DNA from 3 places in the Actinoplanes sp. NPDC049265 genome. Region 2 is predicted to be linked to each of the others. Evidence: riboswitches for the same ligand, from Rfam matches in the RefSeq annotation. Region 2 holds a riboswitch; each other region holds the start of a gene.
What was found. Region 2 has a riboswitch for cyclic di-AMP ahead of ACGFIO_RS15465 (coiled-coil domain-containing protein). Riboswitches for the same ligand answer to the same signal wherever they lie in the genome.
Positions count from the first base shown of each region.

Region 1: linked by a shared signal. The riboswitch ahead of ACGFIO_RS32935 (NlpC/P60 family protein) and the one ahead of ACGFIO_RS15465 (coiled-coil domain-containing protein) in region 2 are both predicted to bind cyclic di-AMP.
Region 3: linked by a shared signal. The riboswitch ahead of ACGFIO_RS29365 (C40 family peptidase) and the one ahead of ACGFIO_RS15465 (coiled-coil domain-containing protein) in region 2 are both predicted to bind cyclic di-AMP.

Region 1 covers NZ_JBICSP010000017.1:103,292-107,489, forward strand. The annotation lists gene ACGFIO_RS32910 (ANTAR domain-containing protein) at 1-421, opposite strand, end outside; gene ACGFIO_RS32915 (hypothetical protein) at 470-667, opposite strand; gene ACGFIO_RS32920 (DUF6158 family protein) at 907-1,143, opposite strand; gene ACGFIO_RS32925 (hypothetical protein) at 1,202-1,594, shown strand; gene ACGFIO_RS32930 (DUF3817 domain-containing protein) at 1,605-1,949, shown strand; cyclic di-AMP (ydaO/yuaA leader) riboswitch at 2,120-2,242, shown strand; gene ACGFIO_RS32935 (NlpC/P60 family protein) at 2,302-3,216, shown strand; gene ACGFIO_RS32940 (RNA polymerase sigma factor RpoD/SigA) at 3,552-4,198, opposite strand, start outside.
Region 2 covers NZ_JBICSP010000005.1:196,313-200,510, forward strand. The annotation lists gene ACGFIO_RS15455 (ABC transporter ATP-binding protein) at 1-160, shown strand, start outside; gene ACGFIO_RS15460 (coiled-coil domain-containing protein) at 187-1,215, opposite strand; cyclic di-AMP (ydaO/yuaA leader) riboswitch at 1,218-1,365, opposite strand; cyclic di-AMP (ydaO/yuaA leader) riboswitch at 1,626-1,764, shown strand; gene ACGFIO_RS15465 (coiled-coil domain-containing protein) at 1,768-2,805, shown strand; gene ACGFIO_RS15470 (glycoside hydrolase family 65 protein) at 2,857-4,198, opposite strand, start outside.
Region 3 covers NZ_JBICSP010000014.1:38,684-42,881, reverse strand. The annotation lists gene ACGFIO_RS29375 (type 1 glutamine amidotransferase) at 1-285, opposite strand, end outside; gene ACGFIO_RS29370 (MurT ligase domain-containing protein) at 275-1,498, opposite strand; cyclic di-AMP (ydaO/yuaA leader) riboswitch at 1,862-2,043, shown strand; gene ACGFIO_RS29365 (C40 family peptidase) at 2,050-2,853, shown strand; gene mraZ (division/cell wall cluster transcriptional repressor MraZ) at 3,246-3,677, shown strand; gene rsmH (16S rRNA (cytosine(1402)-N(4))-methyltransferase RsmH) at 3,869-4,198, shown strand, end outside.

The DNA of each region.
Region 1 (4,198 bases), on a different contig from region 2:
GCAGCAGCCCGGCCACCTCGACCGCACCGGTGTCGGGCACGGCCAGCGCCCCGGGTCCGCCCGGCCGGACCACCTCGGAGGGGATGACGACGTCGGGCGCGGCCGGGAGCAGGAGCTCGGGGGCCGGTACGACTTCGGGTGCGGACGGAAGGACGATTTCCTGTGCGGGTACGACCACGGTCAGGTCGGCCGCGTCCCGGGGAGCGGGCAGCGCGGCGCCGACGGCTGGGGCGTTCGGATGGGCTGGGATGACGTGATCCGTCTCGGTGTGGTGGACCGGGCCCGCGTTCGGGGCACCGGCGCCCTGTCCCGGGTGGCGGGGACGGGCCGTGCGACGTGTCTGGTTAGGGGCGGAGGCAGCGGCCGCCGGCGGCGTGGACCGCTGACCGGCGCGCTCAGCGCTCCGTCGGGGTGCGGGCACGCGTCGGATCCTCCCACGTTCGGAGGCGGACACGAAAGTTTTGTGCCTCTACCGGGTGCCTTCGGGCCTTTCGGATGGTCCGACCGTCTCTCCCGAGGTGCGGTTTTCGATGGGTTCCGGGGCGTACTCGCGCTCGTCGGAGTCGGCCAGGATGGCCTCGGCCTGGGCCTGGGGGTCGGCGCTGCCCGCGGCGCGCTCTTCCGGCAGCAGGTCGGCGGCGCGTTCTTCGGTACGAGGATCGTTCATGAAGGTCCAAATACCCACAGGCCGGATACGTAATGCGCCGCCCCCGGGAACCCCAGGGGCGGCGCATGGGTGTCGGTGTGCATGTCGCCTCGCGGCGAGTGGCTCAACACGGCTCCAGCCGAACGGTATTCCGTGCAGGCAATGGGTGAGGCCCGGGGACACTGAACACACCGACATCCGTACACAACCGTCGGCCGCCTACCGGGATTCCAGCAGGCAATGTGACCCAGACCACAACCTCAGGGCTTCTGGGTCAGCCGGCTCGGGTCGACCTCGCGGCCGGGGTGCCGGGCCATGTACTCGGTCTCCAGTTCGGCCGTCCGTCGCAGGTGGTTGTCCAGGGCCGCGTCGGGTCCGTATCGCAGGGTGTCCAGCCGGGTCCGATGCAGGCTGGCCAGTTCCCGGATCAGGTCGTCGTCAGCGAGCCCGGCCGGGTCGATGCCGACCTCCGAAATCTCCACGCTCCGATCGCTCATAGCACTCAGCGTTGCCCGCGCGGCCAGACCTGAAACCCGCGCGTCTACCCTGGCGGGTATGAAAGGGCTGCTGACCCCGGCGTGGATTCTCCGCCACGTGGTCGCGCTCGTTCTCGTGGTGGCGTTCCTTGTGCTGGGCTGGTGGCAATACACCCGCGCCGCCGACGGCAACGCCTTGAGCTGGGGCTACATGTTCCAGTGGCCGGTCTTCGCCGGCTTCGTCGTCTTCCTGTGGTGGCGCGAGGTGAAGCTGGCCACGAAACCGGAGCGGAAGCCGGAAAAGCTCCCAGATTCGCCTGTTACCGTCGGCCGCCCGATCCGGGTGCCGTCCCGCCCGGCCGCCGAGCCCGGCGACGACGACCCCGAGCTGGTGGCGTACAACGACTATCTGGCGTGGCTGAATGCCCATCCCGGCGCTCGCCCCGGCGACTACCCCGGACCACAGAGGTAAGGACAGCATCGTGCAGGGAGCACTCACCCGTTACCGGATCATCGCCTACATCGTCGGCGTGGTCCTGATCGTCCTGGTCCTGGTGGGCATGCCACTGAAATATCTGGGCGACAACGACACCGTGGTCGCCACGGTCGGCCCGGCCCACGGCTTCCTCTTCATCCTCTACGTGCTGGCCACCTTCGACCTGGGCCGGCGCGTGCGCTGGCCGCTGACCCGGATGCTGCTGGTGATGCTGGCCGGGACGATCCCGTTCCTGTCCTTCTGGGCGGAGCGAAAGGTCAGCCGCAATTGGATCGGCACTCATTCCGAAAAGTCCGATTCCGCCACCGAGGGTCACGCATTGAATTCATAGAAATACGCGGCGAAGTCAGTTGCTTAAGTAACTCTTACAGAACTTGCTTTCCTGCGATCCATCGATAAGTTAATGCGGTTGGTTCGGTCCGCAGCCACACCCTCCGGTGGCGCCGAGCCGGCGCTGCCGAGTCTGATCGGCGGCCAAGCCGTGGTCACCCCCAGTCCGGCCCGGCGTGGACGCCACTCGTGAGCCGGGGAACCGAGCACCCGGGGTGAATCCGCGAACCAGCGGTAGGGCCTTCTTCCCGCCCGAACCCGTCAGCTAACCCGGTAGGCGGCAAAAGCGGAAGAAAGGCCTCTCAGCGTTGTCACACGCCCGCACGAGGTTCCGGGTCGTCGCCGTCGCCCTCATGGCGCTGGCGCTGACCGGTACCGCCGCGACGGCCGCGCACGCGGAACCGTCCAAGACGGAGATCAACAAGAAGATCGCCAAGGCGTCGGACGATCTCGAGGACGTTGTCGAGTCGTACAACGCCATGAAGATCGATCTCACCAAGACCGAGAACGACCAGGTCACCCTGACCAAGTCGCTGGGGCCGGCCAAGGCCGCGCTCGAGGTGGCCAAGGTCGAGATGGGCAAGATCGCCAACACGTCGTACAAGCAGGGTGACGTCGGCACGATGAACATCGTGCTCGAGGGCCCCGGCGACCTGCTCGACCGCGTGAGCGTGCTCGACCAGATGACGCGTGACCGTCAGCGCAAGATCGACAACTACACGGCGACCACCCAGAACTACGACAGCCGCCAGGCCGCTCTCAAGGGCGCGCAGACCAAGCAGAGCGCGCAGCTGAACGAGCTGACCAAGCGGAAGAAGAAGATCGAGACCGATCTCAAGAAGCTGTACGCGATGCGGACCGCCGCCAACGGCACCCCGACGTCGCCGGGCAGCAAGTACACCGGCACGATCCCGCAGATCGCCGGCTCCGCGGGCAAGGCGGTGGCCTTCGCGTACAACGCCATCGGCGTGATGTACGTGTACGGCGCCGACGGGCCGAACGGCTACGACTGCTCCGGCCTGACCTCGGCGGCCTGGCGCGCGGCGGGCAAGTCGCTGCCGCACAACGCGGCCGCCCAGATCGGTGCCACCGCGCGGATCAGCAAGGGCGAGCTGAAAGCCGGCGACCTCGTGTTCTATCGCAATGGTGGACACGTCGGCCTCTATGTCGGCGGCGGAATGATCATTGACGCCTCGCATGCCGGTGAACCGGTGAAGAAACGCTCGATGAACATCATGACCCCGACCGGCTACGGCCGGGTCCGCTAACCAGCAGCACCGACGAGAAGCCCGGCCCCGCACAGGGTGCCGGGCTTCTTCGTTCCCAAATTCCAGTGGCAGCCCTGAGCGGCATGCCAGGCCCGAACACCGCACCGCTCAGAGCTACCACTGAATTTGCCCGGCACACAGAACAGCCCCAAACACCCGGTGGTAGCCCTACCACCGGGTGTTTGGGGCGCAACCAGATCTCGCACGTGGAGCGAAGCGACCCTCGGCGGGAGCAGCGGTCCGCACCACCCACTCAGCTACGACATGGGTCTTGATCTGAAGGGGTTGAGAAAGGCCCGGCTCCCTCGACGGGAACCGGGCCGGTGGGTGAACGATCAGGCGGCCTGCAGGCCCTCGGCCCGGGCCAGCTCGCGCAGCCGGCCGAGCGCCTGGATCTCGAGCTGACGGATCCGCTCGCGGGAGAGCGAGAACCGGGAGGCGACCTCGGTCAGCGAGTGCTCACGGCCGTCCTCCAGGCCGTACCGGGCCCGCATGATGCCGGCCGACCGGTCGTCGAGGTGGTTGAGCAGGCCCTCGATCCGCGACCGCTCCAGCGCGGTCAGCACGATCTCCTCGGGCGAGGGGGCGTCGCTGTCGGCCACCAGGTCGCCGAGGTTGGTGTCACCGTCGTCGCCGACCGGGGTGTCGAGCGAGACCGTGTCCTGGGCCCAGCGGGTGAGCTCGCCGACCCGCTCGACGGTCACGCCGAGGGCCTTGGCGATCTGCTCGGGCTCGGGGTCGGCGCCGAGCTCGCGGACGAGCTGGCGGGTGACGTTACGCATCCGGTTGACGTCCTCGACCAGGTGCACGGGCAGGCGCACGGTGCGCTCCTGCTGGGCGATGGCCCGGCTGATGGCCTGGCGGATCCACCACGTCGCGTACGTCGAGAACTTGTAGCCGCGCTCGTAGTCGAACTTCTCGACCGCGCGGACGAGGCCCGTGTTGCCCTCCTGGATCAGGTCGAGCATCGGCATGCCCGAGC
Region 2 (4,198 bases):
CCTGCGCGCCGACGCCGGCACGGTGTTCCTGGTCTCGCACAGCGAGGGAACCATCAAGGACACCTGCGAGCGCAGCATCTGGCTGGAGTCGGGCGTGATCAGGGCGGACGGCCCGACCGAGGACGTGCTGAAGGAGTACGGCGCCTACATGAGTAAGTAGGCTCCGTACCCCTTCGGGGGCCGGTGTTACTTCACCGACAGGTGCACGTGGTTGGTGTGGTCGCTGGACGGGTCGCCACCCGCGCCGGAATACGACTTCCAGCCACTGCTGGGCAGCCAGATCCGTTTGAACCAGATGACATACAACACACCGAGCGTGCTCGAGTTGTTGATGAAGTAGTTGGCCAGATTGTTGCCGTACGTCCGGCTGCTACCCGAGGCGACGCCGCCGAATCCACCCTTGTCGGCGGCGAAGTCGCACGCCCGGCCCTTCGGATGCTCACCGCTGTTCTGTGTTCGCCAGCAGTGCACGTAGTGGGTGAATCCGGCCTTCTTGGCCTCGTTCATGGCGTGCAGCAGACGCGGCGTGATGCAGCCGCCGCTGGTCGGGTCGTTGACCGTGCAGCCGCCACTGAGGTTGCCGCCGGGGCTGGCCTTGGCGCTCTTGCCGCCGCCGCCCGGCGAGCCGGCGTCCTGACCCTGCCCGGCCGCCTTGAGCGCGGCTTCGGCCTGGCTCTTGCGCTTGGCCATCACGGTCAGCTGCTTCTGCTGGTCGGCGATCTCGGTGTCGATCGAGGTCTTGGCCCGCACCTGCTGGTCCCGGGTGTCTTTGAGGTCCCGCAGCGCGGCATCCTGCTTGATCGCCACGGTCTGCAGGGTCTGCACCCGGTCGAGCATGCCGTTCGCCCCACCGTCGCCGGACGCGTTGATCAGCGCGCCCATCGTCCCGAGACGGCCGGTGCGGTAGCTCTGTGCGGCGATCTTGTCCAGCTCGGCCTGCCTCGGCCCGAGTTGCTGGTCCAGATTTTTGATCACCAGGACCAGCTTGGCCTGCCGCCCCTTCGAGGTGTCGAGGGCCTCCTTAGCCTCGACATAGCCCTTGGACGCGTCCTCGACCTTCTGGATCAGCGACTTGGAGCCGCCTTCGCCGTCGTCGCCGTTGTCGCCCGGCGCGGCGACGGCCGGGCCCGCCATGGTGGTGGCCGCGAGCCCGCCGGCCGCGATCAGGACCGCCAGTCCGGTCGCCAATCGCCTCCGGACAGAGTTCTGCCTCATGCCCATCCTTCCGTCGGCCGCCGGCCGGGTTAGCTGACGGGTTCGGGAGGGAAGCGCTCCCTACCGCGACGGGGGGCCGTCGCGGATTCACCCCATTGCCTGGGGTTTGGGTCCCCGGCTCGCCGGGTGGCGATTAGGCGGCGATCACCGTTTGATAACGCTGACCGACAGGAACGATACCTACGAATCAGATATTCGCCACCTCGCACTCTGCGCCACCATTCCAGCACCATCGGTTATTTCGACTATGGTGAGAATGTAACGACTCACATTGATAGGACGTGACCAGTCAATGTCACGTAAAGTCGTTGTCCGATAACACCTTTTCCGGCTTCGCCACGCTGAAGCGGGGCGTTTCGTCAGGTAAGCTGGCCGCCGGTCACTGCCAGGAGGCACTCCCCCAGGTTGCCGGCAGGACACCACCTAATCGCCCGAAAGGCGAGCCGGGGAACCACGTTCTCTGGGGTGAATCCGCGAGCCATCGCGGTAGGGAGCGCTTCCCTCCCGAACCCGTCAGCTAACTCGGCCGGTGGATACACGGAAGGAACATGCATGACGGCAAGCCCACGCCGGTGGCTGGTCCTCGCCCTGGCACCGCTCGTCGCTGTGACCATGTCGGTTTTCGCACCCGCGTCACCGGCCAGCGCCGAGCCGGGTGACGAAAACAGCACAACCAAGAGTGGATCGGCCGCGCCCGATGAGGGCAAGCAGGACGCCCTGCTCGAGGACGTGCTCGAGTCGACCGGTCGCCGCTACCTGGCCGCCAAGAACGCGATCCAGAAGTCCTCGAAGACCCAGCTCGACCTGGCTGTCCAGGTCAAGCAGGCGGAATCCCGGCGTGATCTGCTGCTCCCGCAGGTCGGCAAGATCGCCGGCCAGCAGTACCGCAACGGTGGCCTGTCGACGGCCAGCTTCCTGCTCGACAGCCCCGGCGCCGGCGGCTTCCTCGACCGGGCGATCTCGCTCGAGGAGCTGAACGCGCTCAACGACAACAAGCTGCGCGAGCTGAACGACGCGATCGACGAGGTCTCCCGGACCAAGGCGCGCCTCGATCAAGAGGTCAAGCAGCAGAAGAACAACGTGCTGCTGATGCAGAAGCAGAAAGAGGCCGCGGACAAGGCGCTGGCCCTGGTCGGCGGCCCGCTGACCGGCGGCTTCGTGGACGCCACGTCCAAGGTCGCCGCGCCCGCCCCGCGTGACAAGAACGGCGATTTCGGGCCGCAGAGCTGCAACGTCGACGACCCGACGACCGGCGGCTGCATCACCGCGCGCACCCTGCACATGTACCAAGAGGTAAAGAAGGCGGGCTTCAACCGCTTCGTCGGCTGCCACCGCGACGGTGGCCCGTTCGAGCATCCCAAGGGCCGGGCCTGCGACTGGTCCCTGGAGAAGTCGGGCTTCCGCAAGCACCACAACAACGACACACTGAAGTACGGCAACGATCTGATGGCGTTCCTGGTCCGCAACGCCGACCGGCTCGGCATCCTCTACGTGATCTGGAACAAACAGATCTGGTTCCCGACCCGCGGCTGGAGCAACTACCACGGCCCCAGCACGCACGAGGACCACGTACACGTGTCAATGCTCTGAGCCTCAGCGAAGAACCCCGCCTCCATCGATCGGAGGCGGGGTTCTTCCGTTCTAGCCGCTCGTCGCCCGGCGCACCGGGGCCCGTCCGGCCGGCTGCTCCGGCGGCGGCCCGGTCGGCGTGGCCGGCGGGATCGGCACGGTCATCGACTTGCCCTGGACGACCTCGAGATCCTTGCCGTGGTGCACCAGCTGCAGCCGGGACGAGCCCTGCCCGTTGCGCAGCGAGTAGGTCACCTCGTCCGCGGTCACGCTCACCCGCAGCCGCAGCCCGCGCCAGAGCAGCGAGAACTCCAGCTTGGTGATCCGGCTGGGCAGGCGCGGCGCGAACGACAGCTGACCGTTGAAGTCACGCATGCCACCGAGGCCGGCCACCAGCGCGATCCACGAACCGGCGAGCGAGGCCACGTGCACGCCGTCCCGCGCGTTCTGGTGCAGGTCGTGCAGGTCCATCAGGGCGGCCTCGCCCAGGTAATCGTGGGCCAGCTCGAGGAAGCCGACCTCGGCCGCCAGCACCGCCTGGACACAGGCCGACAGCGACGAGTCCCGGACCGTACGCGCGTCGTAGTAGGCGAAGTTGCGCGCCTTCTCCTCCGGGGTGAACGCGTCGCCCCGCACGTACATGGCCATCACCAGGTCGGCCTGCTTGACCACCTGCTTGCGGTACAGATCGAAGTACGGGTAGTTCAACAGCAGCGGGTACGCCTCCGGCGGCGTGTTCTCGAAGTCCCACTCCTGCAGCCGGGTGAAGCCCTGCGACTGCTGGTGCACGCCCAGCTCCCGGTCGTACGGGATGTGCACGGCCGCCGCCGCGTCCCGCCAGGACGCCATCTCCTCGTCGTCGACGCCCAGCCGGCGAGCCACCTCGGGGTGGCGCTTGGCCGCCTCGGCCGCCTCGAACATGTTCTGCTGCGCCATCAGGTTGGTGTAGATGTTGTCGTCGACCACGGCCGTGTATTCGTCCGGCCCGGTGACGCCGTCGATGTGGAAGCGCCCATGCCGGTCGTGGTGACCGAGCGACCGCCACAGCCGGGCCGTCTCGACCAGCAGTTCCAGGCCGGCCTCACGCTCGAAGTCGTAGTCGCCGGTGGCCTGCACGTACCGTCGGACCGCGTCGGCGATGTCGGCGCCGATGTGGAAGCCCGCCGTGCCGGCCGGCCAGTACGCCGAACACTCCTGCCCGCGGATCGTCCGCCACGGGAACGCCGCACCCTGCAGGCCCAGCGTCTGCGCCCGCTCCCGGGCCAGATCGAGCGTCGAGTGCCGCCAGCGCAGCACGTCGGCGGCCGCCGCCGGCTGGGTGTAGGTCAGCGCCGGCAGCACGAACGTCTCGGCGTCCCAGAAGGTGTGGCCGTCGTACCCGGGCCCGGTGAGGCCCTTGGACCCGATCGGGCGC
Region 3 (4,198 bases), on a different contig from region 2:
ACAGATCGCCAGCACGGCCGACCCCTGGGCGACCGCCCGGTGCACGCCGCCGTCGGCGATCAGCCGCTGGGCGGCCAGCGCCTGCGGGCCGTCCTCGCCGCCGCCGATCAGGTAGATGTCGGCGGTGGAGGGCATCGGCTGGTCGGAGCGGACCTCGTAGGTCTCGGCCGGGATGCCGCGCATCCGTGCCCGGTGGGCCAGGATCAGCATGTTGCCGCGGTCGCCGTAGGTGGACAGCAGGTCCGGGTAGATCCAGACGATCCGCAGGACGCTCTCAGTTGACACGGTCAAGCTCCGCTCGGATGTCCTGGAACGCGGTGTAGTTCGCGATCACTTCGAGCCGTCCGGGTGGGGATGCCTGGATCGCCTCGTCGAAGGTAGTTACGTGGCGGAAGGGCACACCGTTCACCGTGAGGCGGACGGCCAGGTCGTAGGCACGGTCGCCGGTGATCAGCACGGGCCGGCCGTCGCGCAGGGGCGAGAAGTCGACGTCGTAGAGCCAGGAGGTGTCCAGGCCGTCGGGGTCGCGGGCGTTGATGGAGAGCAGGGTCGGCGCTTGCTCGGCCATGTCGAACGCCTCGAGCCAGCTGGCCGGGTTCTTGGCCAGCAGCAGGCGGATGTTGCGGCCGTCCCGGTCGACCTGCGCGTACCGCCCGGCCACGGAGCTGACCGTGGCCAGCCGGGGCACGGCTTCGAGCGCGCGTACGCCGAACTCGGCCGCGGTGGCCAGGGCGGCGGCCGCGTTGCCGAGGTTGACCCGGCCGGGCAGCTGCAGCTTGATCAGGTGCCAGTCGCCGTTGGGGTCGGTGACGCCCTCGTCCTCGACGACCCACTGGGCCCGCGGGCGGCGCAGCGGGCAGCCGACGCACCACCACTCGCCCTCGCGGCGTTCGATCGAGGAGCCGCACTCGGGGCAGACCCAGGAGTCGTCGTGCCAGCGCTGGCCGGCGCTGAACCAGACGACGTGCGGGCTGGCCGTCGCCGCCCAGACCACCATCGGGTCGTCGGCGTTGGCGATCACCCGGATGTCCTGGTGGTCAGCCAGGGCGGTGCGCCAGAGCTGGGCCATCATCGACACCTCCTTGGCCCGGTCGAGCTGGTCGCGGCTGAGGTTGAGCAGCGCGACCGCGCGCGGGGTGGTCTCGTCGATCACCCGGGCCAGGTAGTGCTCGTCCACCTCGAGGACCGCGAACGGCGTGGTGCCGGCCTTGGCCAGCGCCGAGGTGTGCCCGGTGGGCATGTTGGCGCCGAACGAGTTGGTGGCCACCGGGCCGAGCACGCCGAGCGCGGCGGCGGTGAGCCGGGTGGTGGTGGTCTTGCCGTTGGTGCCCGAGACCAGCGCGATGGCACGCCCGGAGGCAAGGTTTTTCAGCAGGTCAGGGTCGATCTTGAGACCGATCCAGCCGCCGATGACCGAGCCGTCGCCGCGGCCCGCGGCCCGTGAGAGCGCCGCGGCCGTCCGCGAGACGGAGCTCGCCACTTTCGCGCGTAGAGGCATCTTCCCGTCCGTCACGGTGGCGACAGTACCCGAACCGGACAGACGGTCGATGGGTGCGGCGGCGGGACGGAAGTAGCGGACATTCCGCCCTTCAAGATCATTGCAAAGTTTGTTAATTGTGTGGCGAGACTCACCCGTTACCTTCGACGTTCTGTAGCCGTGGCATCGCGTACCGCATCGGCATTTGTTTTGAGGGGTGCCCAAACCGGACAACGGGCGGAATGCCAATCACGCTGAGTGACTGGTCACCGTCTGCAACCGTACGGAAATTCGGTTATCAAGGTCTGGCCGCGAGCAACCGCTCACGGCTCGTGGAGATGCGGGTCAACGCCGAGCCCTGCCCCGACCGGTCCCACGACCCGAGAACGATGACCACCACACAAGGCAACGAGGGGCAGGGACGGGGGACCCATTTCCGGTCCTCTCACGGCTCCGCCATTACCGGCGGTGACCTGAGGACCTTGGGGTGAAGCCGCGCGAGCGGCCGGGCACACCTTCCCGCCCGAACCCGACAGCTAACCTCGCAGGCGTGCCGGAGGGATCTCTCTACCGTGCACGGAAACACCTCGAGTCGGCGCCGCAAGTTCGGCACCGGCGGCATCGCCCTGTCCCTGGGTCTCTGCCTCTGCGCCGGTCAGCTCGTGGCCGCGCAGCCGGCCGTCGCCGCGACCACCTCGGTGGTCACCGCCGCTCAGGCGGCGCGGCCGAAGGCGAAGGTAGCCCAGTCGGCCAGCGCGAAATCGGTGAAGTGGGGCTCGGCCGTCAAGATCACCGCCAAGGTGACCAACTCGGCCACCGGTAAGAAGGTCACCACCGGCCGGGTACGCCTCCAGGCATACTCCGGCGGCAAGTGGAGGACCTGGACGACCAAGTCCCTCGGCAAGTCCGGCGCCTACGCCTTCTCCTTCAAGCCCACGGGTCTCGGCAGGTACCGCACTGTCTTCCTGGGCAGCTCGGGAGTCGGCGCGGGCACCAGCGGAACCTCGCTCGTCAAGGTCACCAACAGTGGTGCGAAGGTTCTGGCTGAGGCCGCGAGGCACAGGGGCGCGCTGTACCTCTACGGTGCGGCCGGTCCGAAGCGCTTCGACTGCTCCGGCTTCACGATGTACATCTACCGCAAGACCACCGGGCGCAAGCTGCCGCACAAGGCCAACTCGCAGCAGAAGTACGGCCGTGCGATCCGCAAGGGCAGCAAGCAGGTCGGTGACCTGATCATCTATCGCTCCGGCTCCTACGGCTACCACGCGGCGGTCTACGCGGGTAACGGGCGGATCTGGGACTCGCCGCACTCCGGTGCCCGGGTCTCCAAGCGCAAGATGTTCGGTGGCAACTACGTGGTGCGCCGCCTGGTCTGATCCAGTGGCCCTAGTAAGTAAGGCGTAACCACTTTCGCACCGGCGGGGTGCGACCCGGGGTTCCTGGGTCGCACCCCGCCGGCGTTCGTCTGTCCTCCCTTTTCCTCCCCGATCGTCTTCCGCCGCGCTCAAACCTGCGAATCGGGCAGCTTTTCATGCCCGCCTGGGCGTCATGTCGGAAAGCGGACGCCATGATCGCCGCTCCGCCCTCCACTGGCACTCCACCGCGTCTACCAGCGCTTTCGTCTGCGAATGGGCCTCATGGACGGCACGATTCCGGTTGCGGGTGGAGGGAAGTGGAGTAGAGTGGAGCGCAGTGGCAGGGGGGACCTGCCGGCCCGATTCGACTCGGCGGACCGCGAACCGCCGGCAGGGCGTTGGGGGGTTGGCCGATGTTTCTCGGCACGCACACCCCACGCCTGGACGAGAAGGGCCGGCTGATTCTTCCGGCGAAGTTCCGGGACGAGCTGGCGGGAGGTGTCGTGATCACCAAGGGGCAGGAACGTTGCCTGTACGTGTTCCCGATGCCGGAGTTTCAGCGCATCGCTGGGCAGCTTCGCGAGCAGCCGGTGACGCACAAGGCCGCCCGGGCCTACAGCCGGGTGTTCTTCGCCAGCGCGCACGACGAGGTTCCCGACAAGCAGGGCCGGGTCACCATCCCGGCGCACCTGCGGGAGTACGCCGCACTCGACCGTGAACTGGTGGTCATCGGGGCGAGCACGCGGGTGGAGATCTGGGACAAGCAGTCCTGGGAGCAGTACCTCTCGGCGAGCGAGGACGACTTCGCCGACATCGAGGAGGGGGTGCTGCCCGGAGGACTGTGACGGCGTGACACGGACGGGCCTCGAGAAGACGTCGCTGCCGCCCGTAACGCGAGATCTCCAGCCGCTTGAGTTCCTGGCGCCTCTTCCCCGGTGCCAGGCGCGACGCCCGCCGGCAGCGGGCACGAGCGGATGGGGATCTGGCGGTACGGATTCGACGTCGGTCGGACCGGGTGACGCAGGAAGCCTGGCGACTGGGGGTCGACGTGGGGGAGCAACGTGGCACGCATGTGCCGGTGCTGCTCGAGCGCTGTCTCGAGCTGCTCGCTCCCGCGCTGGCCCGGCCGGACGCCGTGCACGTCGACTTCACGCTGGGCCTCGGCGGTCACGCCGAGGCGGTGCTCGAGCGCTACCCGGACGTGGTCCTGATCGGACTCGACCGGGACCCGGAGGCGCTGGAACACAGCCGGCGGCGATTGGTGCGGTTCGCGGACCGTACGCACCTGGTGCACGCCGTCTACGACGAGCTGCCGGCGGTGCTGGCCGATCTGGGTCATGGGGCGATCCAGAGTGGCCTGTTCGAT